Linked DNA regions of Orrella dioscoreae. The protein of the gene in region 1 interacts with the protein of each later gene in a pairwise test. Links are inferred from orthologs where the notes say so. Each region holds a gene or a part of one and is shown in the gene's direction. Other genes may lie near its edges.

Region 1 (14,424 bases):
GTCGACATCATCGGCCGCGAAATCCTCGATTCGCGCGGCAACCCCACCGTCGAATGCGACGTGCTGCTGGAGTCCGGCGCCATGGGCCGCGCGGCCGTGCCCTCGGGCGCGTCCACCGGCGCGCGCGAAGCCATCGAGCTGCGCGACGGCGACAAGGCCCGCTACCTGGGCAAGGGCGTGCTGCGCGCCGTGGAAAACCTGAACACCGAAGTGTCCGAAGCCCTGATGGGCCTGGATGCCCAGGAACAGACCTTCGTCGACCGCACCCTGATCGAGCTGGACGGCACGGAAAGCAAGGAACGCCTGGGCGCCAACGCGCTGCTGGCCGCCAGCATGGCCGTCGCCCGAGCGGCGGCCGACGAGTCCGGCCTGTCGCTGTACCGCTACTTCGGCGGCAGCGGCGCCATGAGCATGCCCGTGCCGATGATGAACGTCATCAACGGCGGCGCGCACGCCAACAACACGCTGGACATGCAGGAGTTCATGATCCTGCCGATCGGCGCGACCAGCTTCCGCGAGTCGCTGCGCATGGGCGCCGAAGTGTTCCACGCCCTGAAGAAACTGATCCACGACCAGGGCATGTCCACCGCCGTGGGCGACGAAGGCGGCTTCGCCCCCAACGTGGCCAACCACGAAGCGGCCATCCAGCTGATCCTGCGCGCCATCGAGAACGCCGGCTATGAAGCCGGCTCGCAGATCGCCCTGGGCCTGGACTGCGCCAGCTCGGAATTCTTCCGTGACGGCAAGTACCACCTGGCCGGCGAAGGCGGCGTGTCGCTGTCGGCTCAGGAGTTCACCAACCTGCTGGCCACCTGGTGCGACAAGTACCCGATCATCTCGATCGAGGACGGCATGGCCGAGAACGACTGGGAAGGCTGGAAGCTCCTGACCGACCAACTGGGCAAGCGCGTCCAGCTGGTGGGCGACGACCTCTTCGTCACCAACACCAAGATCCTGAAGCAGGGCATCGACCAGGGCGTGGCCAACTCGATCCTCATCAAGATCAACCAGATCGGCACGCTGACCGAAACCTTCGCCGCCATCGAGCTGGCCAAGCGTTCGGGCTACACCGCCGTGGTCTCGCACCGTTCGGGCGAAACCGAGGACTCCACCATCGCCGACATCGCCGTGGCCACCAACGCCATGCAGATCAAGACGGGTTCGCTGTCGCGTTCGGACCGCATGGCGAAGTACAACCAGCTGCTGCGCATCGAGGAAGAGCTGGCCGAAGTCGCCCACTACCCCGGCCGCGAAGCCTTCTACAACCTCCGCTGACCCCTCACGTGATGCTCGCTCCAATCCAGGGCGCAGCGGAGCCGGCTTTGCCGGTCCACCAGCGCCGCCCCCCTGGGGGGGAGGCGCGCAGCGCCTCGGGGGGGCGCTAAACCATGCGTTTGCTATTCCTGGTCCTGGCTGCCCTGTTGTGCCTTATCCAGTACCCATTGTGGCTGGGCAAGGGCGGCTGGTTCACGGTCTGGGACCTGCAGGGCCAGGTGGCGGCGCAGCGCGAGGTCAATGACGGCTTGCGTACGCGCAATGCGGCGCTGGACGCCGAAGTGCGCGATCTCAGCGACGGCACCGAAGCCGTCGAGGAGCGCGCACGCGGCGAACTGGGCATGATGCGCGACGGCGAAGCCTTCGTGCAGATCCTGCCGCCGGGCGTGGCGCCCCCCCAGATCACGGCGCCGCCGCCGCCGAAGAAACCTGGGGCTGCCGCGCCCCCTGCGCGCCAGGCGCCGCGATAGCAAACCCGCCTCTGGCGGGTTTTTTGCTGCAGGCCTGTCGTGGGTGTCGTGGCGAGGTTCAAGGCGCCATCACGATCTCTCCCTGTGCCTGCGACCAGTCTGCCGGCCACGTCGACAGGCTCTGCATCGTCAGCTGCAACTCCAGCACGATGGGCAGCAGGCCCGCGCGTGCCATGGCCTGGCCTTCGGCATCCCGCCGTTCCCTGCCCAAGGCCCGTGCCAGCGCGCCCAGGCCGGGCGTGAGCGGCGCATGCAGGTAACGCAGTCGCAGATGCAGCACCGCGGCGTCGAAGACGGTGTCGCCCGAGCGGGGCCCCCGGCCGCCGGGCCAGCGTTGCCGATGCGCCGCGTGGCGTTCAGGCAGGTAGTCCGGCGACAGCGCGTCCACCGGGGCGGCGTGGAAACCGCCGCTGCGATTGCCACCGTTGAAGTCCAGGAAATGCGCGCGGCGCGGCGACAGGATGTCGATGCGCCAGGCCGGCAGGCCAGCGGCCTGCGCACGCCGGACATGCGCCTGGCGCAGCCGGGCGCGTGCGCCGGTCGGGGAGGCCGTGGCATAGAGCGGCAGCAAGCCGGTCTCGAAGGCATCCGCCATGCTGCCCGGCGCCAGCCCCGCCGTGCTGCCGGCACGCGCCGCTTCCAGCAGCGCCACGCCCAGCAGTTGCCGCGTCCGGTGCCAATGCGCGGTCTCCAGTGCGGCCAGGGCAAGCCCGAGCAGCACGGTGGCCGCGACCGTGAACTCGATCATGGCCGCGCCATGCGAGGCAGGAGGAAGGGAGGGGAGCGGGCGCATGACGGACAGTCTGCGCAAGGCCTGGTCCCGCGTCGATGCGGGCTTGCCGCGACGGATGTTCGTGCGCGGGCGGCGTCAGGACGAGCTTGCGGCGCCAGGCGCGCCGCCCGGCGTCATCCGCGCGTCAGTGCAGCGTCGGCGTGCCGCTGCCGTCTTCGGCGGGCTTCAGCGGGTCGCCCAGGAACAGTTCCGCGCAGTCCACCGGATCGAAGGAATAGGGCTTGCCGCAGAAGTCGCAGGTGACGTCGACCTTGCCGCGTTCTTCCAGGATGGATTCGACTTCCTTGGCGCCCAGCATGCGCAGCATGTCGGCCACCTTCTGCTTCGAGCACGGGCAATGCCAGCGCACGGGCAGCGGCTCGAAGGCCAGCAGGCTTTCTTCCCAGAAGAGGCGGCGGATGATGGTGTCGCTGTCGGTCGACAGCAGTTCCTCGGCCTTCAGCGTGCCCGCCAGGTGACAGGCGCGGTCCCAGGCGTCCAGGTCGTTGCTGGCCAGTTGCGTGTCGGTGCCGTGGCCACCTTCGCCGGGCAGGCGCTGCAGCAGCACGCCGGTGGCCTTGGCGTCGTCGGCCGCCAGCCACAGGCGGGTGTCCAGCTGCTCGGAGGCCAGCATGTAGTGCTCCAGCACCTCGGCCACGGTCTCGCCTTCCAGCGGCACCACGCCCTGGTAGGCGGTCTGGCCCGGCAGCTTGTCGCGCGGGTCCAGCACGACGATGAAGCGGCCCTTGCCATGCGTGTTCAGCAGGCTTTGCAGCGTGCCGTCCTCGGGCAGTTCATGGTCTTCGCGCAGCTTCACGGTGGCGCGCAGGCTCAGGTCGCCGCGGCATTCCACCACCAGCAGGGAGATCGGGCCGTCGCCGTGCATCTGCAGCACCAGCGAGCCGTCCAGCTTCAGGTTGCCGGCCAGCAGCGTGGCGGCGGCCACCAGTTCGCCCAGCAGCTTGCGCACGGTGGGCGGATACTGGACGTGCGACTGGGCATGACGCCAGGTGTCGCGCAACTCGGCGATCTGCACCTTCACCTGGCGGTCTTCGAAGAGGTATTTCTTGAGCGTATCGGTCATGGGAGGATGTTAGCCGATCCGCCTGCGGCCACTCCCCCGATGAGCCCTCAGCCGATGCGCTTGAGCTGCTGGCGGTATTCCCGGCCGCGCTCGACGTAATGCCGGGTGTTCTTGTGCATGTTGGCGATCTCGTCGGCGGACAGCTCGCGCACGACCTTGCCGATGCCGATGACCAGCGAGTTGTCGGGAATCTCGCGGCCTTCCGGCACGATGGCGCCCGCGCCGATGAGGCAGTTGCGGCCGATCACCGCGCCGTTCAGCACGATGGCCTGCATGCCGATCAGGGCGCCATCCTGGATGGTGCAGCCGTGCAGCATGGCCTGGTGGCCCACCGTCACGTGCTTGCCCACGGTCAGGGGCGAGCCCTTGTCCACGTGCAGCACGCTCGATTCCTGGATGTTGCTGCCTTCGCCGATCACGATGGGCTCGTTGTCGCCGCGGATGGTGACTTGCGACCAGATGCTCACGCCCGCACAGAGCGTGACGTCGCCGATGATGTCGGCCGATTCGAAGACGAAGCTGTCTTCATGGATGGTGGGGGTCTGCGCGTTCAGTTGATAGATGGCCATGTCTCGTGGTCTGCCGCGTGGCCGCGGTCTGGAAGGGGAAAGGAGAAGCCGGCCCGGGGAGGCCGGCTGCGTGGCCGGCAGGGGCTGCCGGCGAGGGGCGATCAGGTTGGCGTGCTAGTGGTCAGCGGGGGGAGGCCGGCGGGCAGGCCTGCACGGCCTTGCTCGCGCAGGCGCAGCACCCGGCGCTGCACCTTGCCGGTGGCGGTCATGGGCAGGGCGTCGAGGTACTCGATGTCCTTGGGGTACTGGTACGGCGCGAGCCGCGTGCGCACGTGCGCCTGCAGCAGCTCGGTCAGCTCGGCCGGGTCGCGCTGGGCATAGTCGGGGGTCAGCACGACATAGGCCTTCACCACGTTGCCGCGCTCGGCATCGGGCTTGGGCACCACGGCGGCATTGGCGACCGCAGGGTGGTCGATCAGGCAATTCTCGATTTCACCCGGCCCCACCCGATAGCCCGAGGTCTTGAAGACGTCGTCGGCGCGGCCGGCGTACCAGAAGTAGCCGTCCGCATCGATGCTGGCGAGGTCGCCCGTGCGGCACCAGTCGCCCGAGAACTTGGCCTGGGTGGCGGGCTCGTTGCGCCAGTAGCCCAGGAACAGGATGGGGTCGGGATGGCCGTGGATGTCGTGGCGGTTCAGCGCGATCTCGCCGACCTCGCCCGTCTTCACGGGCTGGCCCAGCTCGTCGAGCACCGCGACCTGGTGGCCCGGATAGGCGCGGCCCATGCTGCCCGCGCGTGCGGGCCACTTCTGGCCGCTGTTGCCGATCAGGTAGTTCATCTCGGTCTGGCCGAACATCTCGTTGGGCGTGATGCCCAGCGCGTCCCGGCACCAGTTGAAGACCGCCTCGCCCACGCTCTCGCCCGCGCTCATGATGCTGCGCAAGGCCAGGCGGTACTGCGCGCGCGGTTCGGGCACGGCCTTCATCATCATCTTCAGCGCGGTGGGGAAGAGGAAGGTGTTGGTGACGCGGTAGCGTTCCAGGATCTCGAAGGCGCGCTCGGGGGTGAAGCGGCCACGCGCGCCGACGATGGGCGTGCCGAAATAGAGGCTGGGCAGCAGCGCGTCCATCAGGCCGCCGGTCCAGGCCCAGTCCGCGGGCGACCAGAAGACGTCGCCCGGCTGCGGGAACCAGTCCTGCGAGGCCACGAAGCCGGGCAGGTTGCCGATCAGCACCGCGTGCGGCAGCAGGGCGCCCTTGGGCGCGCCGGTGGTGCCGGAGGTATAGAGCAGGATGGCGGGATCCGAGGCGCGGGTATTGGCCGGGCGGAAATGCGGCAGTTGGCGCGCCAGCAGCGAGCGCCACGGCAGGATGTGTTCGTCCTTGACGTCGATGCCGATGATCTGGCGCACGGCGGGGCAACGGTCGGCGGCGGCCAGCAGGTTGGCGCAGGAGCTGTCGTCCACGATGGCGACGCGCGCTTCCGAGTCGCGCAGGCGCTGCTCCAGGGCATCGGGACCGAACAAGGGGGACAGCGGCAGGACGACGGCGCCCACGCTGTGGATGGCGATGTGGGCGACGACGGTTTCGGGGCGCTGCCCCAGCGCGACCGCCACGCGGTCGCCACGGCCCACGCCCATGCGGACCAGGCCGTTGGCGAGCTGGTTGGCGGTTTCGGCCAGGCGGGCGTAAGTCCAGACTTCCCGGTTGCCGGCTTCGTCCTCGATGTAGAGGGCAATGCGGCGGGCGTCCAACGAACTGTCGGCCCAGCGATGACAGCAGGCCTGGGCGATATTGAAGGCCGGCGGCACCAGCCAGCGAAACGAGTGGTAGAGCGCCTGGTATTGGTCGGTCATGGCCCTGTGCAGCAGCGCGGGTTACACCTTGCGGAGGTCACGGGCACGAGCCGGGCGCCAAGGCCAGGGCCGGCGCCCGCGCCGACGTTCTTTCAAGGTGCAAGCATGACCCAGGAGGCCGCTAACTGCAAGAACGCGGCTCAGCTTCCCGCATTGTCTAAGGGTTTGTACGGATGCTTGCCGTGGCGGCGCAGCGAGGACGGCAGCGCGGGCAGGGCCAGCGGGCGCGGCGTGTGGGGCCGAGCCGCCTGCTGGCGCCCCAGGCGTTCCACCGGCACGTGCGACCAATCCAGCAATTCCAGCTTGCCATCGTGGTGTTCGGCCAGGGCCGACAGGCTTTCCACCCAGTCGCCGTCGTTGCAATACAGCACGCCCTCGACCTCGCGGATCTCGGGGCGGTGGATGTGGCCGCAGACCACGCCGTCCAGGCCGCGCTCGCGGGCGGAGCCCGCCAGCGCCTGCTCGAAGTCGGTCATGAAGGCCACGGCGTTCTTGACCTTGTGCTTCAGGTATTGCGACAGGGACCAATAGGGCAGGCCACGGCGGCGGCGCAAGGCGTTGTAGTGGTTATTCAGCCACAGCGCGAAGGTGTAGAGCCGGTCTCCCACGTGGGCCAGCCACTTGCCGTGCTGGATCACGTGATCGAACTGGTCGCCGTGCAGCACCAGCAGGCGCCTGCCATCGGCGGTCTGGTGGATTTCCTCGTCCTGGATCTCGATGTCGCCGAAAGCGTAGCCGATGAAGTCCCGGGCGAATTCGTCGTGGTTGCCGGGGATGAAGACCACCCGGGTGCCGTGGCGCGCCATGCGCAGGATCTTCTGCACGACGTCGTTGTGCGAGCTGGGCCAGTGCCAGCTGCGGCGCAGCGCCCAGCCATCGACGATGTCGCCGACCAGATACAGGGTCTTGGCCTGGTTGTGCTCCAGGAAATCGAGCAGGAAGTCCGCCTTGCACCCGGAGGTACCCAGGTGGATGTCGGAGATCCAGAGCGTGCGCCAGTGGGTGATCTTGGGGGAGGTCACGATGGCTTCCTGTAGTGGGGGCTTGTCCACTATGGAACCATTTTGCGGTGACCACCCTGTGACCGAGCGGTGACGGGCTTATGACAGGGACCCCGGGAGGGCGTCCCCGCAAGGCGGCATCAGGCTGCGGCGGGGACCGCGGGCTGGGTGCTGACCAGGCGCGTGCCGGCCAGCCTGTCATGCAGGAATTGCCCGCCGTCGCGGCCGCCCCACGTGCCCAGGAAGTTCATGAACGGGGTGAAGACGATGAGGCTGTTGGCCGAGGCCCAGCCCGTGCTGGCCGACAGGGCCCAGACGCCGGCGGCGGCCGCCAGCGGCAGCACCCACATGAGCACGTAGCGCAACACCAGCCGGCCCAGGCCGGGGATGGCGCCGCGCGCATCCACCAGGCGGATGTGCCAGGTCTTCATGGGCAGGGTCTGCCCGCCCATGCGCCAGCACAGCAGGAAGTAGGCGCCGATGGCCAGGAACACCATGGCCTGGCGGGCGTGGCGCAGCGTCAGGCCGTGCCGGCTCTGGGTCAGCGTATCGAAGAGATAGGTGGCAAGGAACACCACGGCGAAGAGCAGCACGCCTTCGTACATCATGCAGGCGAAGCGGCGCAGGCGCCCGGGCACGGGGGCGGTGGCATCGAGGATGGGGGCGGTCTGGCTCATGATGGGGACGTATTATCCCGGAAAACCGCCGCCTGGCCTTGCGCTTTCCTTGCGCTGGCGCAGGACTTCAAGGCGAGGCGGGGGCGGGCTGGTCCGCCCCCGCCTCGGCCCAATCCGCCGGCAAGGCATTGCCGGCCAGCGTCGAGACGAAGGCCGCCGTGCGCGGGTGGGTCGAGGCCTGGAACAACTGCCGCGGCGTGCCGGCCTCGACCAGCGCGCCGTTCTCCAGGAAGGCCACCTGCTGCGAAATGGCGGCGGCCAGGCGCAGGTCGTGCGTGGCCATCAGCATGGTCATGCCTTCGGCCGCCAGCGCGCGCAGCACGTCGACGACTTCACCGGCCAGGGTCGGATCCAGCGCCGAGGTCGGTTCATCGCACAACAGCACGCGCGGCGAGGGCGCCAACGCGCGGGCGATGGCGACGCGCTGCTGCTGGCCACCCGAGAGCGTGGCGGGCCAGGCATCTGCCTTGGCGGCCATGCCGACCTTCTCCAGCAGCTGCATGGCGCGTTCGCGGGCCTGGGCGCGGCGCCATTTCTGCACGGTGACCAGGCCTTCCATGACGTTTTCCAGCGCGGTCCGGTGCGGGAACAGCTGGAAGTTCTGGAACACCATGCCGGTCTGGCGGCGGACCTGTTGCAGCGTCTCGGCCGGCAGCCGCGCGCCGGTGAACGACACCGACACCTCGCCCAGTTGCAGGGCGCCGCGCTCCGGCACTTCCAGCAGGTTCACGCAGCGCAGCAGCGTGCTCTTGCCGCTGCCCGAGGGCCCGATCAGCGAGGTGACGCTGCCTTCGGGAATGGCCAGGTCGACGCCGTGCAGCACGGTGTTGCCGTCGAACTGCTTGACGATGCCTTGCAGTCCGATCATCGCAACTTCCCGGCGAAGGTGGCGTGCTGGCCGTAGCGCCGCTCCAGCCGTGTCTGCGCGGCCGACAGCACCGAACTGAACAGCAGGTAGATCAGCGCCGCCAGGACATACAGCACCAGCGGTTCATAGGTGACGGCCGCGATGCGCTGGGCCTGCTGGAAGATTTCGGGCACGGTCAGCACCGCAGCCAGCGAGGTGTCCTTGACCAGCGAGATGAAGGAGTTGGCCAACGGCGGCACGGCCACGCGCGCGGCCTGCGGCAGCACCGTGCGCCGCATGGCCTGGCCGCGTGACATGCTGAGCGAATAGGCGGCTTCCCACTGGCCCTTGGGGATGGATTCGATGGCCGCCCGGATCACTTCCGAGTTGTAGGCGCCCACGTTCAGCGTGAAGCCGATCAGCGCGGCGGGTAGCGGATCCAGCACGATGCCCACGCTGGGCAGACCGTAGAAAATCACGAAGAGCTGCACCAGCAGCGGCGTGCCGCGGATCAGCCAGACGTAGAAGCGCACCAGCTGGACCAGTGGCCAGGGGCCGAACAGCCGGATCAGCGCGACCAAGAAGGCCAGGGCCAGTCCGGCGGCGAAGGACAGGAGGGAAAGAGGAACGGTGAATTCCAGTCCTGCCTGCAGCAATGGCCAGAAGGAATCTGCCATCAGCTGCAGCCAGGCCGGCACCACCGATGTCACGGTGTCGGTCGGCATGCGGGGCGGGCGCTACCTGCTTGGGTAAGGGCTTGCGGCAGGGGAAGTCTTATTGCGTCGAGACGTCGACGCCGAAATACGTTTCCGAGATCTTCTTGTAGGTGCCGTCGGCGCGGATGTCCTTCAGGGCCTTGTTGATGGCGTCGCGCAGTTCGGGGTTGTTCTTGCGCAGCAGCACGCCCGAGGCGTTCACGTCCTTGCCGGAAGCATAGGCCACGGCCTGCACCGGCGCATTCGGTTTCTGCTTCTTGAAGTCCAGGTAGGACAGCTTGTCGTTGACGGTGGCGTCCACGCGGCGCGACAGCAGCAGGTCCACCGATTCGTTGAAACCCTGCACCGGCACGATCTCGGCGCCGTAGGACTGCGCGAGCTTGCCGAAATTGCTGGTCAGCGTGTTGGCCGAGCGCTTGCCCTTCAGGTCCTCGAAGGTCTTGATGCTGGTGTTGTCGTTGCGCACCACCAGCGCGGCGGGCGAGGTGATGTAGGCGTCGGAAAAGTCGTACTTGGCCTGGCGGGCTTCGGTGATGCCGACCTGGTTGATGACCGCGTCGTAGCGCTTCACATCCAGCCCGGCGATCAGGCCGTCCCATTTGCCTTCGACGAATTCGGCTTTCACGCCCAGGCGTTCGGCGATCGCGCGGCCGATCTCGACGTCGAAGCCGGTGAGCTTGCCGTCCTGATGGAAGCTGAAGGGGGCATAAGTGCCCTCGGTGCCGATCTTGATCACGCCGGCCTTGCGGATATCGTTCAGGCCCGACTGGGCATGGGCCACGCCCAGGGCGGCAAGCTGAAGGAGGCCGGCGGCCAGCACGCTGCGGAAGGAAAGGGAAATCATCGCGAGGCTCCGAAAAGGGCGGCTGCCCGGGAAAGGATGCGCTCACTGTAGCAATGGCCCATTCTGCCAACAACGACGATTTTCAGTTGGTTTAATTTCTATAAGTTATTAGTGAATGTGCTCGGGCGGCAGAAAAAAGCGAAAAAAAAGCCCATCGAAACCGATGGGCTTAAAAAGGGGCCTTGGCAGCCCCCAAGGGGAAAAACGGCTCACTGCAATAACGCTTACTGCAAGAATTCTGTACTGCGGAATACTTTAAGACCTTTGTCAGACGGCAGGTAGCGTTGTTTCGCTTGGTCACTGCATGCACCGTGTCGAGGCGTGCCGTGGACCCCTCCGTCTGGAAAACAGCGCACTGATGCTGTCGTCTAGGGTTAACCCGAATTATAGGGATAACCCTTTTGGAACGCAATCTTTTGGTGCGTCGCAGCGCGACGTTGCACCGTGACAACGAATTCATGCACCATCTTTGTGCCGATTGCTGCCTTCGACCAGGTCGAAGGCGAACAGGCGGCAGTCCAGCGCGCCATTGTGCACGGGCGTGCGGCGGTGGGCCTTCAGCCGCAAGGCCTGCGGGAATTTCAGGTCGCTGGTGATGACGTTCAGGTGCCAGCCGGCATAGTGGCGCTTCAGTTGCGCGGCCCACTCCGGCCACAGCGTTTCCTGCGCGTGCATGTCCAGGCGTTCGCCATAGGGCGGATTGGTCACGATCCAGCCGCTGTCGGCGGGCGGCTGGGCCGTGCGCGCGTCACCCACCTCGAAGCGGATGGTCTCGGCCGACAGCCAGGCGCGCTCGGCGTTGCGTTGCGCGGCGGCAATGGCGGCAGGGTCGCGGTCGATGCCCACGAGCGGCGCCTCCAGCTGCGGCAGCACATTCGCCCGCGCTTCCTGGCGCAGGCGATCCCAGGCGCGGCTGTCATGGTCGCGCAGCCGCTCGAAACCGAAAGGACGCGAAATGCCGGGCGGCACGCCCAGGGCGATCCAGGCGGCTTCGATGAGGATCGTGCCGCTGCCGCAGAACGGATCCATGAGCGGCGCGGCCGGGTCCCAGCCAGCCAGCGCCAGGAGGCCGGCGGCCAGGTTCTCGCGCAATGGGGCTTCGCCCTTGTCCAGGCGCCAGCCGCGCTTGAAGAGCGATTCGCCCGAGGTGTCCAGGTAGAGCGTGGCGGTCTCGGCGGTCAGGAAGAGATGCACGCGCGCGTCGGGGCGCACGGTGTCGATGCTGGGACGCTCGCCTTCGCGGTCACGCAGGCGGTCGCAGATGCCGTCCTTGGCGCGCAGGTTGCAGAACTGCAGGCTCTTCATGGGGCTGCGGATGGCCGAGGTGTCCACGCGCAGCGTGTGCTCGGGCCCGAACCAGCGTTCCCAGGGCGTGGCGCGAGCCAGTTCCAGGATGTCGTCCTCGTGCTGGATCGGCGCGTGCGCCACCTGCACCAGCACGCGCGTGGCCAGGCGCGAATACAGGTTGGCGCGTTCGACGCCGGTCCAGTCCGCGGTGAAGCGGGCGCCGGCGCGGTCCGCCTGCGCATCCTCGAAGCCCAGGGCCTGCAGCTCGATGGTCAGCGCCTCTTCCATGCCTTGGGGGCAGGGAGCGAAGACGGTGTAGCGCTCGCTGTCGTCGCGGGCACGAACGGCGGCGTGCGCACGCGGTGCCGGGCGCGGCGCCGGCCGGGCGTCCTGGGTTGCCTCGTCTTCCAGGAGGTCATCCCAGGACGCGGCAACGGGCGCATCGTCGTGCACCCGGGCGGGACGGGGGCCGGCACCCGTCCCGCCAGCAGGGCGCGTGTCGCGGCGCGTTTCGCGCTGTCCGTCACGCTGCATGTTGCGCAGCGGCCTGCCGCCTTCGCGCGGCGCGCGCGTGGGGGGGCCGGCGGAAGCGGCGTCGCTGCGGCGCGGGGCGGGCGTGTCGTCCGCGCGCCGTGCCGATGACTGTTCCTTCACGCGCACCTGCTGCGCGACCTGGCGCGCGCGCGCGCCGGTCCGCTTGCGCGGGCCGTCATCGTCGCTGGCCGGGGTGGCGCTGCGTTTGACGGTTTTCAGCGACAGCGTTTTGCGCGGAGGATCCGCATCTTGGGAGGACATGGGCAGGACTCGAAAAAATGACGAACCGCGCGCGCGGTCCGGACAGAATCAATCAGAACGGCTTGACGACCACGAGCGCCACGATGGCCAGCAACAGCAGGACCGGCAACTCGTTGAACCAGCGGTAGAAAACATGCGAACGGGTGTTGGCGCCGCGCTCGAACTTGCGCAGCAGCACGCCACAGCCGTGGTGATAGCCGATCAGCACCAGAACCAGCGTGAGCTTGGCGTGCATCCAGCCATTGCCAGCGCCCATGCCGATGCCATAGCCGGCAAACAGCCACAGGCCGAACAGCACGGCCGGAATCGCCAGGATCGTGGTGAAGCGATAGAGGCGGCGGGCCATGCCCAGCAAACAGGACTGCACCGCCGGGTCGCCCTGCTGCGCCAGGTTCACGAAGATGCGCGGCAGATAGAACAGGCCGGCGAACCAGGACGTCACGAAGACGATGTGCAGCGTTTTGACCCAGAACATGGCGGTCCTTCGATATCAGCTAGGCGAAGCCCGGATTGTAGAGCGTCGCCAGGACCGAGGTCCGCCTGCGTGCGCCGCGCCGGCGTGGCGCGGCATCCGGCGCGTCAGGCCGGCTGGGGCGTGGCGCCCACGATGCGTCCGCTGATGCGGGCGGCATTGGCGAAATGGGCCTCGAAGGTGTCGCCGACGGCCACCGGATGGATGCCGGTGCTGGCGCCGGTCGAGATCCAGTCGCCCGCCTTCAGGGCGATGCGGCGGTCCGCCAGGGTGTTGATGAGGAACAGCAGCGCCGAGACCGGGCCGCCGGGGATGCGGGCCGCGTCGCCGGCGCCCGCTTCCTGGCCGTTGATGGAAATGCGGGTCGTCCAGTTTTCCAGCGGCTGCGAGAAGAAATCCTTCAGCTCGTCGCCGACCACCAGCCCGGCGTTGTTGCCGAAATCACTGATGACGGCGCCAGGCCCCAGCGGGCTCAGGTTCTTCAGCGGGCTGCCGGCCAGTTCGATGGCGGCGTGCACGCCGCCCACGTAGTCGCCGATCTCGGCAGGGCGTTCGAAGTGCATGCCGACCGGCACCGGCTTGGCGATGCGGATGGCGAACTCCACTTCCACGGCGGCATAGCCGCCTTCCACCACGGGCACCTGGGCGCTGTCGGTCTGCCAGACGTTGCCGGCCAGCACGGGACCGACCAGGCGCTCGGCGGGGAATTGTTCACGCCATTGCGGCTGCACCGCGGCCACTTTCCAGCCGCCGACGGGGCCGGGCCAGGCGGCCAGCGCCACGTCCTGGATGTGGTACGCGGCCGCCAGCGTGGCCGGCGTCACGTCACCGGGATAGGCGGCCAGGGCGGTGGCACTGAGGCGGCCCTGGCGGAAGGCTGCGGCGATCTGTTCGGCGGTGAGCGGATTGCGGGCGTCGGCGGTCATGGAGGCGGCTTGTCTCGTCGGTTGTAGTGGAGGGGCGTAGCAGCAGCGTGGCGCCAGGGCATTGTTACACAGGGCCGCGCGCCTCGCCACGCTGGCGCCGGACGCGCCGCCAGAGCCAGCCGTACAGCACCGCGTTCAGCGTGACGACGCCCACGCCCAGGCCCACCTGCACGGTGCGCGTCAGGCCTTGCGGATAGATCGCGGCCAGCAGGTAGTGTTCGATGAATCCGCCCGAGTATCCGGCCTGGCCCGCCTGCGCACGCAGGTCGTTCTCCAGCGGCGTGAGCGGACAGATCCAGCCCGTCAGCATGGCCAGGGCGCCCCATGTCAGCGCGGGCAGGTGCAGCCAGGCCAGCCGGGGGCGCCACGGCAGGAGCAGCGCGCCCGCGATCACGAAGGCAATGAAAAGCCCGTGCAGGATGAGGACGAGATCGGCCAGGGTCTTGTAGAGCATGGCGTGCCCGGCAGCGCTCAGCCGATGAGCGCGCTCAGGACCAGCAGCGCCAGCAGGGCCCAGACGATGCCGGCCACGATGCCGCGCGCGGCGAAGGCGCGCAGCGCCGCCAGCAGCATGGCCACGCCCAGCGCCAGCAGCGCGAAATTGAAGAGGCTGGGCTGCATGCCCATGGCAGCGGCCACGCCCGCCGAGAAGTCGCTGATAGCTTCCGCCAGTCCGCCGAAGACGAAGCGCAGGGCGTCGACGATCAGCCGGATCAGTCCGCCGAGCAACTCGCCCAGCCATTGGAAAGTGCCTTCTGATTGCATGAGGGAAAGGAGGAGTTGCGTTGCGGGCCATCTTACCTGCGCGGCCTGCCGCCGCCGCGCCGTGCGTGCCGGCTGTTGTAACCAGACGCTAGTCCCACGGCCTTATTCGCGCGCGCGGCCGGCTGGGA
Region 2 (14,249 bases), 570 kb from region 1 along the record:
AGGTGTCGCTGATGTCGGGCGAGGGCGTCTGCGCCGCGCTGCGCGAGGCCGGCGTGGATGCACACCTGTTCGACACCGGGCTGCGCAGCCTGGCCGAGCTGGCTGGCGAGGGCTATGCGCGCGTCTTCATCGCGCTGCACGGCCGCTACGGCGAAGACGGCTCCCTGCAGGGCGCGCTGGAATTGCTGGGCATTCCCTATACGGGCAGCGGCGTCATGGCGTCGAGCCTGGCCATGGACAAGATCATGACCAAGCGGGTCTGGCTGCAGGCCGGCCTGCCCACGCCCGGTTATGCGGTGCTGGAAGAAGGCGTGGACCTGGATGCGGTGGGCCGCGAACTGGGCGTGCCGCTGATCGTGAAGCCGCCGCACGAGGGCTCGACCCTGGGCGTGACCCGCGTGGACGACCTTGCGCAATTGCGTGCTGCCTATGAAGATGCCGCGCGCTACGACGAGCAGATCCTGGCGGAGCAGTTCATCACCGGCCGCGAACTGACCGTGGCGGTGCTGGGCCGCGGCGCCGCCGCGCGCGCGCTGCCGGTCATCGAGATCGTGGCGCCCTCGGGCAACTACGACTACGAGCACAAGTATTTCTCGGACGACACGCGCTATCTGTGCCCCGCGCCCCTGTCGGCCGAGCTGACCGCCACCATCCTGTCGCTCAGCGAGCGCGCGTTCCGCGCCGTGGGCTGCGAGGGCTGGGGGCGGGTGGATTTCATGCTGGATGCGCAGGACCGTCCATGGCTGCTGGAGATCAATACCTCTCCGGGCATGACGGGGCATTCGCTGGTGCCCATGGCCGCCAAGGCCGAGGGCATGAGCTATGCCGCCCTGTGCGTGAAGATTCTTTCCGACGCGTCCTGCAAAGTGCAGCGCGCCCAATGCAACACCTGACCGGAACGATCCGTGTGGAACGACGCCCGTTCGATCAACGTCATTGCCAACACCTTGATGGTGCTGGCCGTCCTCGCCCTGCTGGGCGCGGGCGTGACGTGGCTCGCGCATCGGCCGGTGTTCACCCTGAAGGCGATCGAGCTGCAGGCGGCACCGGATTCTACGCTGCACTACGTGTCGCCGGCGAGCATGCGCGCCTCCATCGCGGGCAAGATGCACGGCAACTTCTTCACCGTGGACCTGGACGAGACGCGCGAGATGTTCGAGCAGGTGCCCTGGGTTCGCCGCGCCACGCTGCGCCGGATCTGGCCGGACACGCTGCGCGTGGTGATCGAGGAGCACCAGCCGCTGGCGCTCTGGAACGAGAACCAGATGATCAACACCTGGGGCGAGGCATTCACGGCCAACCTCGGCGAGCTGGAGGACGACGCGGAACTGCCGCAGTTCACCGGCCCCGAAGGGACCGAGAGCCTGGTGGTCCAGCGCTACGCGGAACTCGCGCGCTGGTTCGCCCCGCTGCAGGTGCAGGTGACGACGCTTGCGCTCAGCCCGCGCTATGCCTGGCAGGTGCTGCTGTCGGACGGCATGCGGCTGGACCTGGGGCGCGACCCTGGCGCCGAGGCGCCGGACCCGCACGGGCTGCCCGGCGCGCTGCCTTTCTCGGCGCGCATCCAGCGCTTCGTGCAGGCCTGGCCGGCGCTGACGCGGCAACTGGGCGAGCGTGCCGTGGAGCACGCCGACCTGCGCTACACGAATGGGTTCGCGCTGACGCTGTCCGCGCCGCCTTCAACAACACAACCCAAGAAAAAGCCCTGAAGCCATGACCCGTGACATCAAAGACCTGATCGTTGCCCTCGATATCGGCACCAGCAAGGTGGTGGCGGTGGTGGCCGAGATCCTGCCCGAAGGCCGCTTCGAAGTGCTCGGCCTGGGCCAGCACGAGTCGCGCGGCATGCGCAAAGGCGTCGTCGTCAACATCGAGACCACGGTGAACTCGATCCAGCGCGCGCTGGAAGAGGCCGAGCTGATGGCCGACTGCAAGATCCGCGACGTCTACACCGGCATCGCCGGCAGCCACATCCGCAGCTTCAACTCCAGCGGCATGGTGGCCGTGAAGGACAAGGAAGTGACCGCCACCGACGTGGCCCGCGTGATCGAGACCGCCAAGGCGGTGAACATCCCGACCGACCAGCAGGTGCTGCACGTGCTGACGCAGGAGTTCATCGTCGACGGCCAGGAGGACATCCGCGAGCCCATCGGCATGAGCGGCCTGCGCCTGGAAGTGAAGGTGCACATCGTGACCGGCGCCGTGAGCGCCGCGCAGAACATCATCAAGTGCGTGCGCCGTTGCGGCCTGGAAGTGCAGGACCTGATCCTGCAGCCGCTGGCCTCCAGCATGGCGTGCCTGACGGCCGACGAGAAGGAGCTGGGCGTGGTGCTGGTGGACATCGGCGGCGGCACGACCGACGTGGCCATCTTCACCGGCGGCGCGATCCGCCATACCGCGGTGATTCCGATTGCCGGCGACCAGATCACCAACGACATCGCCGCCATGCTGCGCACGCCGACGCCGGATGCGGAAGAGATCAAGCTGCGCTATGGCGTGGCCAAGCAGGTGCTGGCCAGCCCCGACGAGAACGTCGAAGTGCCGGGACTGGGCGACCGCGGTCCGCGCCATGTCAAGCGCCAGGCGCTGGGCGCCGTGATCGAGCCCCGTATCGAAGAACTGTTCTCGCTGGTGCAGCAGGTGGTGCGCGAGTCGGGCTACGAAGACCTGCTGGCGTCGGGCGTGGTCCTGACCGGCGGCACGTCGCTGCTGCCGGGCGTCGTGGAGCTGGCCGAGGACGTGTTCCTGAAACCCGTGCGCGTGGCCGTGCCCGATTACGAAGGCAGCCTGGCGGACGTGATGCACAACCCGCGTTTCTCCACGGTGATGGGCCTGCTGACCGAGGCGCGCATGCAGCGCCTGCGCGGCCGCAAGGTGGCGCAGCAGACGGGCAGCTTCAAGCAGATCCTGGCGCGCATGCGGGAGTGGTTCATGAATTGAGCAAGAACGCCGTCGCGTCAGCAGCCGGGACGCGGGGGCGGCAGGCAAGGCAAGAACGGGCCGGGGTTGGCCTGGAGCAGGGAAGGGCGGAACGCGGGACGTTCCGCTGAGAGGAGGCGTATCAAACTCGCGGCGGGCGAAAGGCCGGCAACGACTTTGATGCGATTTCTGAAGAACAGGCTGTCGTGTTTTTGAATCGTATCTACTGACTTTGTGAGGGAGTCACACCATGAACTTCGAACTGTTGGACAACAACACCAAGGGCACCGTGATCAAGGTGGTCGGTGTCGGTGGCGCGGGCGGCAACGCCGTGGCCCACATGATCCGCTCCGGCGTGAGCGGCGTGGATTTCATCTGCTGCAACACGGATGCCCAGGCGCTGGCCGCCACGGAAGCGCCGGTGCAGATCCGTCTGGGCCGCACCGGCCTGGGCGCCGGCGCCAAGCCTGAGCAAGGCCGCGCCGCTGCCGAGACGGCACGCGAGGAGATCCGTTCGGCGCTGAATGGCGCCAACATGGTCTTCATCACGGCCGGCATGGGCGGCGGCACGGGCACGGGCGCGGGTCCGGTCGTGGCCGAAGTGGCCAAGGAACTGGGCATCCTGACCGTGGGCGTCGTGACCAAGCCTTTCACCTTCGAAGGCAACAAGCGCCTGAAGATGGCGGAAGACGGCATTGGCGAGCTGGCCAAGCACGTGCACTCGCTGATCGTCGTGCTGAACGAAAACCTGTACGACCTGATGGATGAAGACGCCACCCAGGACGACTGCTTCCGTTCCGCCGATGACGTGCTGCACAACGCTTGCGCGGGCATCGCCGAAATCATCAACGTGGAAGGCAACGTCAACGTCGACTTCGAAGACGTCAAGACGATCATGGGCGAGCAGGGCCAGGCCATGATGGGCACGGCCATCGCCAGCGGCGCCGACCGCGCGCGCGTGGCGGCCGAGCAGGCCATCGCTTGCCCGCTGCTGGAAGGCATCGATCTGAACGGCGCGCGTGGCGTGCTGGTCAACATCACTGCCAGCCGCTCGCTGAAGATGCGCGAAACCCGCGAAATCATGGACACCATCCGCAGCTATGCCGCGGACGATGCCACCGTGATCTTCGGCACCGCCTACGACGAGAACATGGGCGAAAGCCTGCGCGTGACCGTCGTGGCCACCGGCCTGGGCCGTTCGCAAAGCCGTCCGCAACTGGTGCAGAACACGGTTGAAGTGCTGCGCACCGGCACGGACAACGCACCGGTCGCCATGCAGCAGGGCGACTACCGCAATCTGGACATGCCTTCGGTGATCCGCAACCCGCGCAGCCAAGCTTCGGCCCAGGTGCGCGCCCTGGAAACCGCCGGCATGGATCATTTCGACATCCCGGCCTTCCTGCGCAAGCAGGCCGACTGAACCAGGGGGCGTCCTTGACGGACGCTTCCGGCGACTCCCTCCCCCGTCCCGGCCGCCGTTCCAGCCCGGCTGCCGGTGGCGGGTGTCGCCTGGCGCCTGGCGTGTCTTCACGCCAGGCGCCGGTTCACGTGGCGGGGTTTGGTGCAGTGTTTCAACGCGGTGATCCGGTTTCCCGGGGCAGTTCAGGGCCAGGGCATGACATTCCTTGTCTCTGAAACAGCCTGACACGTGCCTATGGGAATCATTCAGTATTTTTATCGTCCGGGGACCCCATCCGCATTACAATAGTGCTACTACTTCGGCAGATTGTCGTCTTTTTGCCGTCTTTCTAGTCCCAATTTCCGGTTTCCCATGTTTCGACAGCGCAGCATCCAGAACATCGTCCGCACCACAGGGGTGGGCCTGCACTCGGGCCGCCGGGTGGAGCTCACCCTGCGGCCGGCTGCGCCGGACACGGGGATCGTGTTCCATCGCGTGGACCTGCCCGAGATGGTCGACCTGCCCGCCGTCGCCCATGGCGTCAGCGACACGCGCCTGGCCTCGGTCCTGAGCCAGGGCAAGGTGCGCGTCTCGACGGTCGAGCATCTGATGTCGGCGCTGGCCGGCCTGGGCATCGACAATATCCACGTCGACCTGACGGCCGAGGAAGTGCCGATCATGGATGGCAGTGCCGGGACCTTCGTGTACCTGCTGCGCTCGGCCGGCATCGTCGAACAGAACGCACCCAAGAAATTCCTGCGCATCCTGGAAACCGTCGAAGTGCGTGAAGGCGAGGGCGACCGCGCCAAGTGGGCGCGCCTGGAGCCGCATGACGGCTTCGCGCTGTCCTTCTCCATCGATTTTCACCATCCGGCCATCAGTGCCACGTCCAATTTCGCCGAGATCGATTTCGCGACGCACTCCTATACGCGTGAAATCGCCCGTGCCCGCACCTTCGGCTTCGTGAACGAGGTGGAAGCGCTGCGTTCCGCTGGCCTGGCCCGTGGCGGCAGCCTGGACAACGCCATCGTGATGGACGAGTACCGCGTGCTGAACAACGACGGCCTGCGCTATGACGACGAGTTCGTGAAGCACAAGATCCTGGACGCCATCGGCGACCTGTATCTCATCGGCAAGCCCCTGGTTGCCCGTTACGTGGCCTGCAAGTCGGGCCATGCCCTGAACAACCAGCTGGCCCGTGCCGTGCTGGAGCGCCAGAGCGCCTGGGAAATCGTCACGTACGAAGACGCCGCGTCGGTGCCCAAGGCCCTGCGCAACGAGTGGCAACTGGCCTGAGTCGCATGCAAGGGCTGCGCCGGCAGGGCGGGGCCGCTACATGAGATATCTCCTCCTGGCCTGTTGCCTGGCCTTGCAGGGCTGCCTCCCCTATCCCGTCTACAAGCAACTCCAGCCCGAGAGCCGCGTGCGCGTCGTCGACGCGGCTGGCGCGCCCCTGGCTGGCGCCAGCGTGACGCTGCTGGCCAATACCTATCCCTATGGCCGGGAGCATCACCGCGAAACGCAGGTGACCGACGCGGCGGGCGAGGTCCTCTTCAGCTCGCGGCGCGAATGGCGGGCGGAGACGCTCTTCATCCATGGCGCGCAAGTCTTCGTCTGGCGGCTCTGCATCGCCAAGCCGGGCTACGCGACCTATCTCAATTTGCCCGAGCCCGGCTCTGACTTCAATGCCGATGCGACCATCGCGCTGCAGCCCGGCGCGACGACGCCCTGTCCCTCCCGGGCAGAGAACAGCTAGCGGCGCGCGCGCGGGTGGGGAACTCGCGCGCGCGCCTCGCGGTCAGACTGGGCGGTGGGCGAGGGTCATTTCGGCGTTGCGCCGTGGTGGACCAGCAGGCGGGCCACGGCATCGGCCAGGGGGCCGGGCCGCAGGTTGGCGTGCAGGGCCTCGAACGCCTGCAATGCCGTCGCTTCCAGCGGTTGGGCTTCCTTGGGACGGGACACCTTTGTCTCGGTGCCGGGAAGGCCGGCTTGAACCCGAACGCCAATTTCGTTAAGGTTCCACCCGTGATTCGTCAACGCCCGGGTAAGGCTGGGGGCCAGTTGACGCAGTTTGGCCGCGTGCGCGGCACTCGGCACGGCCAGCAGCAACGACTGTTGCTCGGCCTTGGCTACCTGGCACACGGCGCCCAGCGCCGGCGGCAGGACGGCCGCGATGATCTGCCTAATCTGCAAGTGTCTCTGGGCTGTGGCCAACACGCCCGCGCCACGCAGGTCCTGACCCAGCCACCCAAGGGGGCTGACGTCACGAGGTTGCGAGGTGGGGCGCTTACGGCGGTTCGCGGCTGGGTTCATGCCGGCTCGAATAGGATGCACTGAGTTGAGAATCGTCATTATGCATGCCCGCAAGGGGCAGGCCGGATATTCGACTGTCAAAGGCGCGCGCCTGGCCGCGCTGGGAACGGGCGTGTTGCTGGCTGCCATCGCTTTCGGCGCCTTGCTGCAGCGTTACGCCCTGGCCCCCCAGGTCCCGGCGCCCACCCTGCAGGTTTCCCTCCCCGATGGCGAGCATGCCGCCCGTGAAGCGTCCTTCGTCCGTGAGAACGTCAACCTGCTGGCCGCCAAGGTCGGCGCGTTGCAGGCGCGCGTGGTGGGCGTCGAGGGCCTGAGCAAGCGGGTGGCCAAGTCCGCCGGCGTGGCCTATACCGACCCGGAGGTCCTGGCGCCGGACAGCCAGATGGGCCCCATCCCGCAGGCAGTGGGCGCCATGGACGAGCTGTTCACCGAGCACGGCGACGGCCGCCAGCTGGCCAGCGCCGAGGAACTGGGCCGCCAACTGGATGAACTGCAGGCCCAACTGTCGGTACAGACCGACAGCCTGTCCATGCTGGACCTGGCGCTGACGCGCCGCACCGGCGACCAGGCCCGCGTACCCAACGCCATGCCCGTGCGCGACTATCCCTACCTGAGCTCCTCCTATGGCTGGCGGCGCAACCCGGTCACCGGGCAGTACTCCATGCACGAAGGGCTGGATTTCGCCGCGCCGCCCGGCACGCCCATCGTCGCCGCCTCGGGCGGCGTCGTGATCGAGGCCAAATACCAGAGCGGTTACGGCAACATGGTCGAGATCGATCATGGCGGCGGTTTGCTGACCCGCTATGCGCATGCCCAGCGCCTGCTGGTCAAGCAGGGCGACCTGGTCGAACGGGGCCAGCATGTGGCCCTGGTGGGTTCGTCGGGCCGCTCCACCGGCCCGCACCTGCATTTCGAGGTGCGCCTGGCCGGGCAGCCGCTGGATCCCAAGCTGTTCCTCGACAGCAAGGGCACCACGCCGCCGGCGCTGGCCAGCGCCGAGGGCGGGCGGGCAACGCCTGCTACCCAGGTGCGTTAAACTGCCTCGTTATCCTGCGGCCTATTGCCGTCAACCTACACGAATCTGCCTGGCTGCCGCTCCTTGCGAGCATGGCCGAGCGCGGGCGACACACGCATGCTTTCTCTGATCAAAAAACTCGTCGGCAGCCGCAATGACCGGTTGCTCAAGCAGTTCCGCCGGCAAGTCTCGCAAGTCAATGCGCTGGAGCCCAAGTTCCAGGCGCTGTCCGATGACGAGCTGCGTGCCCAGACCGACGTGTTCCGCAAGCGGCTGGCCGAAGGCGCCAAGCTGGACGACCTGCTGCCCGAGGCCTTTGCCGTCGTGCGCGAGGCCAGCAAGCGGGTCTTCGGCATGCGCCACTTCGACGTGCAGATCATCGGCGGCATCGTGCTGCATTCGGGCCGGATCGCCGAAATGCGCACGGGCGAAGGCAAGACGCTGATGGCGACGCTGCCCGTGTACCTGAACGCCCTGGCGGGGCGCGGCGTGCACGTGGTGACGGTCAACGATTACCTGGCGCGCCGCGACGCCGAGTCGATGGGCCGCCTGTATGGCTTCCTGGGCCTGAGCACCGGCGTCGTCGTGCCGCAGCAGCCCAACGAGGAAAAGAAGGCCGCCTACGCCGCCGACATCACCTACGGCACCAACAACGAATTCGGCTTCGACTACCTGCGCGACAACATGGAATACCGCGTCGAGGACCGCCGCCAGCGCAAGCTGGTGTACGCGATCGTCGACGAAGTGGACTCGATCCTGATCGACGAGGCCCGCACGCCGCTGATCATCTCGGGCCAGGCGGAAGACCACACCGAGCTCTACCAGCGCATGAACGCGGTGCCCAAGATGCTCACGCGCATGGCGACCGAGCCCAAGCCGCAGGAGCCGGAACCCGAAGGCGATTTCTGGGTGGATGAAAAGAGCCACCAGGTCTACCTGTCGGAAGCCGGCCACGAGCACGCCGAAGAGGCGCTGTCCAAGCTGGGCCTGCTGCCAGACGGCGAGTCGCTGTACGACCCGCGCCACATCACGCTGATGCATCACCTGATGGCCGCCCTGCGCGCCCACAACCTGTTCCATCGCGACCAGCACTATGTGGTGCAGGACGGCGAGGTGGTGATCGTCGACGAATTCACCGGCCGCCTGATGTCGGGCCGCCGCTGGTCCGATGGCCTGCACCAGGCCGTGGAAGCCAAGGAAGGCGCCCGCATCCAGAACGAAAACCAGACGCTGGCCTCGATCACGTTCCAGAACTACTTCCGGATGTACGAGAAGCTGGGCGGCATGACCGGCACGGCCGATACCGAAGCCTACGAATTCCAGGAGATCTACACCCTGGAGACGGTCATCGTCCCGACCAACCGGCCGATGGTTCGCAAGGACCAGAACGACCAGGTCTTCAAGACCAACGAAGAGAAGTACAACGCCATCCTGGCCGACATCCGTGACTGCCACGAGCGGGGCCAGCCGGTGCTGGTCGGCACCACCAGCATCGAGAACTCCGAGCTGCTGTCGGGCCTGCTGAATGGCGCCAAGCTGCCGCACGAGGTGCTCAACGCCAAGCAGCACGCCCGCGAAGCCGAGATCGTGGCCGAGGCCGGCAAGCCCGGCCGCATCACCATCGCCACCAACATGGCCGGCCGCGGCACCGACATCGTGCTGGGCGGCAGCCTGGAAAAGCAGACCGCGCTGATCCGCGCCGACGCCTCGCTGGACGATGCGCAGCGCGATGCGCGCATCGAGCAACTGCGCGCCGACTGGAAGCCGCTGAACGAGCAGGTCAAGGCCGCCGGCGGCCTGCGCATCATCGGCACCGAGCGCCATGAATCGCGCCGCATCGACAACCAGCTGCGCGGCCGTGCCGGCCGCCAGGGCGACCCCGGTTCCTCGCGCTTCTACCTGTCGCTGGAAGATTCGCTGATGCGCATCTTCGCGGGCGATCGCGTGCGCGCCATCATGGAGCGACTGAAGCTGCCCGAAGGCGAGCCGATCGAGGCCGGCATGGTGTCGCGCTCCATCGAGACCGCGCAGCGCAAGGTGGAAGGCCGCAACTTCGACATCCGCAAGCAATTGCTGGAATACGACGACGTCGCCAACGACCAGCGCAAGGTGCTGTACTCGCAGCGCAATGAAGTGCTGGAAGCCGAGCAGGTGGGCGAGGTGGTTGCCGGCCTGCGCGCCGCCACCTTCGAAGAGCTGGTGCGCCTGTACATTCCCGCCAACTCGGTCGAGGAACAGTGGGACGCCGCCGCGTTGCAGAAGGCGCTGGAAGCCGACTGGCACCTCGAGTTCCCGCTGGCCACGATGCTGGAGCAGGAGCCGAACCTGACCGACGACGAGATCCTGGAGCGTGTCGCCAAGGCGGCGGACGAGGCCTATCAGGCCAAGGTCGAGCGCGTGGGCGAGGCCTCGTGGAGCCAGTTCGAACGCTCGATCCTGCTGCAGTCGCTGGACACGCAATGGCGTGAGCACCTGGCCGCGCTGGATCATTTGCGCCAGGGCATCCACCTGCGCGGCTATGCGCAGAAGAATCCCAAGCAGGAATACAAGCGCGAAGCCTTCGAGCTTTTCTCGAACATGCTGGACCGCGTGCGCAACGACGTGGTGCGCGTGCTGATGACGGTGCGCATCCAGTCGGCCGAGCAGGTCGACGAGGCCGAGGCGCAAGCCGCCCAGCCGCAAGTGCAGAACGTGCAGTTCCATCACTCGGACTACGACGAGGCGCTGGCCGCCGCGGCGACGTCCGGCGAGCAGATGCCGGCGGGCGCGGTGCCCAAGGTGGGCCGCAACGATCCGTGCCCTTGCGGCAGCGGCAAGAAGTACAAGCAGTGCCACGGCAAGCTGGTCTGACGGCCGGCGCGGCTGGACGTCTCCGGGCAGGCATGGCCTGACGGAACGTCCGGTGCCCGGATGGGGCAGACGCCCCATCCGCCATCACCCGCCTGCCGCGACACCCTGCGCGGCGCGGGAATTTTCCCCAGATTTCGACAACCAGGACGGACTCCGATGAAAGCGATAGTCTTGCGTGAACATGGCGACAACGAAAAGTTGAAGCTTGAACTTGATTTTCCCGATCCCATCGCCGGCGAAGGCGATGTCGTGCTGGCCGTGAAGGCCTCGTCGCTGAACTACCACGACGTGTTCACCCGCCGCGGCATGCCCGGCATCAACCTGCCTTTCCCGATCGTGATCGGCCTGGACGTGGCCGGCGAGGTCATCGAGGTCGGCCCGGGCGTGACGGACTGGAAGGTGGGCGACCGCGTGCTGGTCGATCCGATCAACCGCGTCGAGGGCGGCCTGATGGGCGAGACGGTGCCGGGCGGCCTGGCCGAGCGCTGCAAGGCGCGCGCGCACCAGTTGATCCGCATTCCCGAAGGCGTGAGCTATGAGCAGGCCGCGGCGCTGCCGGTGGCCTATGGCACGGCGCTGCGCATGATGCAGACGATCGGCCAGGTGCAGGCCGGCGAGAAGGTGCTGATCCTGGGCGCGAGCGGCGGCGTGGGCGTGAGCTGCGTGCAGCTGGCCAAGCTGGCCGGCGCCGAGGTGATTGCCTGCGCGGGCAGTGAGGAAAAGGGCCAGCGCCTGAAGGAACTGGGCGCCGACCACGTGATCCTGTACACCCAGGAAGACTTCCTGAAGGCGACGCAGGCCCTGGCCGGCAAGGCCACGCGCCGCGTGGGCGCGGTGAGCGGCGGCGTGGACGTGGTCGTGAACTACACGGGCGGCGATACCTGGGCGAAATCCCTGCGCTGCCTGAAGATCGGCGGCCGTGCGCTGACCTGCGGCGCCACCGCGGGCTATGCCGTGGACGAAGACATGCGCTACATCTGGACGTTCGAACTGCAGGTGCGCGGCTCCAACGGCTGGGAACGCAGCGACCTGGAGCAACTGCTGTCGCTGGTCCAGGCCGGCAAGTTGAAGGCGCTGGTCGATCGCGTGTGGCCCCTGGAGCAGGGCGCCGATGCGCTGGCCGTGATCGAGAACCGCCAGGTCTTCGGCAAGGTGCTGGTGGGCGGCTGAACGCCGCATCCGCCCTGTTTGTTATCAGAGAAGGAAGACCATCATGACCGAGCGCCTGAGCCAGGAAGCCATTGCCGAGATGTTCGCGGGTTCGCCCTTCATCGCCTCGCTGGGCCTGGAGATCACCGAGGTGGATTACGAGCGCGAAACCTTGCGCGTGCGCGTGCCCATGAAGCCGGAGTTCGAGCGCATCGCCGGCACCGGCCAATGGCACGGCGGCCCGCTGGCCTCCATCATCGATACCGTCGGCGATTTCGCCGTGGGCATGATGGTGGGCCGGGGCCTGCCCACCATCAACTTCCGCGTGGATTACCTGCGCCCCGCCATCCAGACCGACCTGGTGGTGACCGCCCAGGTGCGCCGCAATGGCCGCAGCGTGGGCGTGGCGGACGTGGATGTCTACAATCAGCAGGGCGTCCTGCTGGCCATTGGCCGGGCCAGCTATTCCACGCTGACCTGATCGAGACCCGGCGCGCGGCCTGTCCGCGCGTCCGGCATGCAGGACCCTTGGCCCGCCATGCCAGCGCCGCCCGCGTGCGGCGCATCCGAAACCTGGAGAACCTGCAGCATGAACGTCCCCTGGAAGAACCTGGGCGACCTGATCGACCCCAAGGCCGACCCGTCCAAGACCGCGCTCGTCGACCTGCGCGACCCGCAGGCGCCGCGCGCGTGGCGCTATGACGAGCTGGATGCCTGGACGGGCGGGGTGGCGGCGTACCTGGCGGCGCAAGGCCTGAAGCCGGGCGACAACGTTGCCATCGCCTCGCTGAATCGCGCGGAGTACCTCTTTGCCTATTTCGGCATCATGCGCGCGGGCTACGTGGCCGTGCACATGAACATCAAGCTGCCGCAGGCGACGCTGGACGCGCTGGTGGCCGACGGCGACATCCGCTACGCCTTCGTCGATGGCCCCCGCCGCGCGGGCTTCGAGGGCAAGCTGCCGGTGCTGGATTTCGACGAGGCCGGCCCGGCGGGCTTTGCCTCGGTGATCCGCCCGCAGGCCTTCGAGACCGTGACCCCCGCGCCCGGCGCGCTGGCGCAGATGCTCTATACCTCGGGCTCGACCGGCCTGCCCAAGGGTGTGCAGCTGTCGCACGCGGGCCAGGCCTGGGCGCTGGCGGTGGTGGTGCGCGCCGGGCATTTTGCCGACGACCGCTATCTGGTGGCGCAGCCGCTCTTCCACATGAATGGCCTGTTCATGGCCAAGCGGGCCCTGTCGACCCACGCCACGCTGGTCATCCTGCCGGCTTTCGACATCAACCGCTATGTGGCCGCGCTGGCCGACTACCGCATCAACACGCTGACCGCGGTGCCGACGATGTTCGCCCGCATCATCAAGGATCCGGCCCTGCTGGCCGGGCGCGACTTCTCGGCGATGACGACCTGCGTGCTGGGCTCGGCGCCCATGACACGCGCATTGTGGGACCGCATCCAGCAGGCGTTTCCCCAGACCGTGCTGATCCACACCTATGGCACGACCGAGGCCGGCCCGGCGGTGTTCGGGCCGCACCCGGATGGCATTCCCACGCCGCCGCTGGCGCTGGGTTATCCATTGCCGGAGGGCGAGGTCAAGCTGGTGGGCGGCGCGAACGATGACGAAGGCGTGCTGTGGATGCGCAATCCCGCCGTCATGGCGGGTTACCGCAACCTGCCCGCCAAGAACGCGCAGGTGCTGCAGGACGGCTGGTACAACAGCGGCGACCTGATGCGCCGTGACGCGCAGGGTTTCCACTACTTCGTGGGTCGTGCCGACGACATGTTCGTGTGCTCGGGCGAGAACATCTATCCCGGCGAGGTCGAGCTGCTGCTGGAAAAGCATCCGCTCATCCAGCAGGCCTGCGTGCTGCCCGTGCCCGACGAGGAGCGCAGCCAGGTGCCGGTGGCGTTCATCGTGCCGAAGGCGGGCGCGAGTCTCGGCGTGCGCGAGGTGAAGGAGTATGCCCTGGCCAATGGCCCGGCCTATCAGCACCCGCGCCGCGTGGCGTTCGTGGCCGAGCTGCCCTGGGCAGGCACGCACAAGATCGACCGCAATGCGCTGTCGAAGCTGGCGCTGCGCTACGAGGCCGAGGGCGGCTGGAGCGAATGAGGCCCTGCGTCCGCCAGCAAGAAGGAACGCGCCATCACGGCGCGTTTTTTCTTGCTGGAATGACGCCGGCTAGATCAGGAAGAGCGTTGCCAGGCCCAGGAAGATGAAGAAGCCCAGCGAATCGGTGGCGAAGGTGAGCAGCACCGACGAGCCGATGGCCGGGTCCTTGCCGAAGCGTGAACGCACCATCGGCACGATCACGCCCACCGAGGCGCCGACCAGCATGTTGAGCACCATGGCGGCCATCATGACGAGCGCGATGGAAGGGGAGCCCGACAGCACCCAGGCGAAGACCGCCGCGGCGGCGCTGCCGCACAGGCCCACCAGCAGGGTGACCAGCATCTCGCGCTTGATGAGCTGCCAGACGTTGCGCGTGGTGACGCGGCCGACCGCCAGCGCGCGGATGATCAGCGTCATGGTCTGGTTGCCCGAGTTGCCGCCGATGCCGGCGACGATGGACATCAGGAAGGCCAGGATGACGATGTGGCTGACCGTGT

What was found.
Region 2: the proteins of ftsB (region 1) and ODI_RS04690 interact in binary tests that used the Escherichia coli proteins (3 or more experiments, as listed by UniProt). The link is inferred for Orrella dioscoreae from one-to-one orthologs.

Annotation. Positions count from the first base shown.
Region 1 is NZ_LT907988.1:1,603,459-1,617,882, forward strand. Bases 101-3,066 are described here. They hold ftsB (cell division protein FtsB), read left to right. Parts: upstream 101-1,388; coding sequence 1,389-1,745; downstream 1,746-3,066. Other genes in these bases: eno (phosphopyruvate hydratase), read left to right, coding at 101-1,275; ODI_RS07460 (hypothetical protein), read right to left, coding at 1,804-2,538; hslO (Hsp33 family molecular chaperone HslO), read right to left, coding at 2,663-3,066. In the rest of the region: more of eno, read left to right, coding at 1-100; more of hslO, read right to left, coding at 3,067-3,601; ODI_RS07470 (gamma carbonic anhydrase family protein), read right to left, coding at 3,649-4,170; ODI_RS07475 (acyl-CoA synthetase), read right to left, coding at 4,272-5,966; ODI_RS07480 (UDP-2,3-diacylglucosamine diphosphatase), read right to left, coding at 6,107-7,018; ODI_RS07485 (RDD family protein), read right to left, coding at 7,108-7,644; ODI_RS07490 (amino acid ABC transporter ATP-binding protein), read right to left, coding at 7,712-8,512; ODI_RS07495 (amino acid ABC transporter permease), read right to left, coding at 8,509-9,189; ODI_RS07500 (amino acid ABC transporter substrate-binding protein), read right to left, coding at 9,266-10,051; ODI_RS07505 (THUMP domain-containing protein), read right to left, coding at 10,508-12,133; ODI_RS07510 (CopD family protein), read right to left, coding at 12,186-12,608; ODI_RS07515 (2-keto-4-pentenoate hydratase), read right to left, coding at 12,713-13,531; ODI_RS07520 (DUF2784 domain-containing protein), read right to left, coding at 13,596-13,985; ODI_RS07525 (hypothetical protein), read right to left, coding at 14,003-14,296. UniProt on the Escherichia coli protein: Essential cell division protein. May link together the upstream cell division proteins, which are predominantly cytoplasmic, with the downstream cell division proteins, which are predominantly periplasmic.
Region 2 is NZ_LT907988.1:1,029,499-1,043,747, forward strand. Bases 17-2,807 are described here. They hold ODI_RS04690 (cell division protein FtsQ/DivIB), read left to right. Parts: upstream 17-905; coding sequence 906-1,709; downstream 1,710-2,807. Other genes in these bases: ODI_RS04685 (D-alanine--D-alanine ligase), read left to right, coding at 17-893; ftsA (cell division protein FtsA), read left to right, coding at 1,714-2,807. In the rest of the region: more of ODI_RS04685, read left to right, coding at 1-16; more of ftsA, read left to right, coding at 2,808-2,940; cell division protein FtsZ, read left to right, coding at 3,170-4,339; lpxC (UDP-3-O-acyl-N-acetylglucosamine deacetylase), read left to right, coding at 4,691-5,614; ODI_RS04710 (carboxypeptidase-like regulatory domain-containing protein), read left to right, coding at 5,655-6,074; ODI_RS04715 (DciA family protein), read right to left, coding at 6,140-6,550; ODI_RS04720 (M23 family metallopeptidase), read left to right, coding at 6,672-7,667; preprotein translocase subunit SecA, read left to right, coding at 7,764-10,496; ODI_RS04730 (SDR family NAD(P)-dependent oxidoreductase), read left to right, coding at 10,653-11,666; ODI_RS04735 (PaaI family thioesterase), read left to right, coding at 11,710-12,126; ODI_RS04740 (class I adenylate-forming enzyme family protein), read left to right, coding at 12,235-13,752; mgtE (magnesium transporter), read right to left, coding at 13,822-14,249. UniProt on the Escherichia coli protein: Essential cell division protein. May link together the upstream cell division proteins, which are predominantly cytoplasmic, with the downstream cell division proteins, which are predominantly periplasmic. May control correct divisome assembly.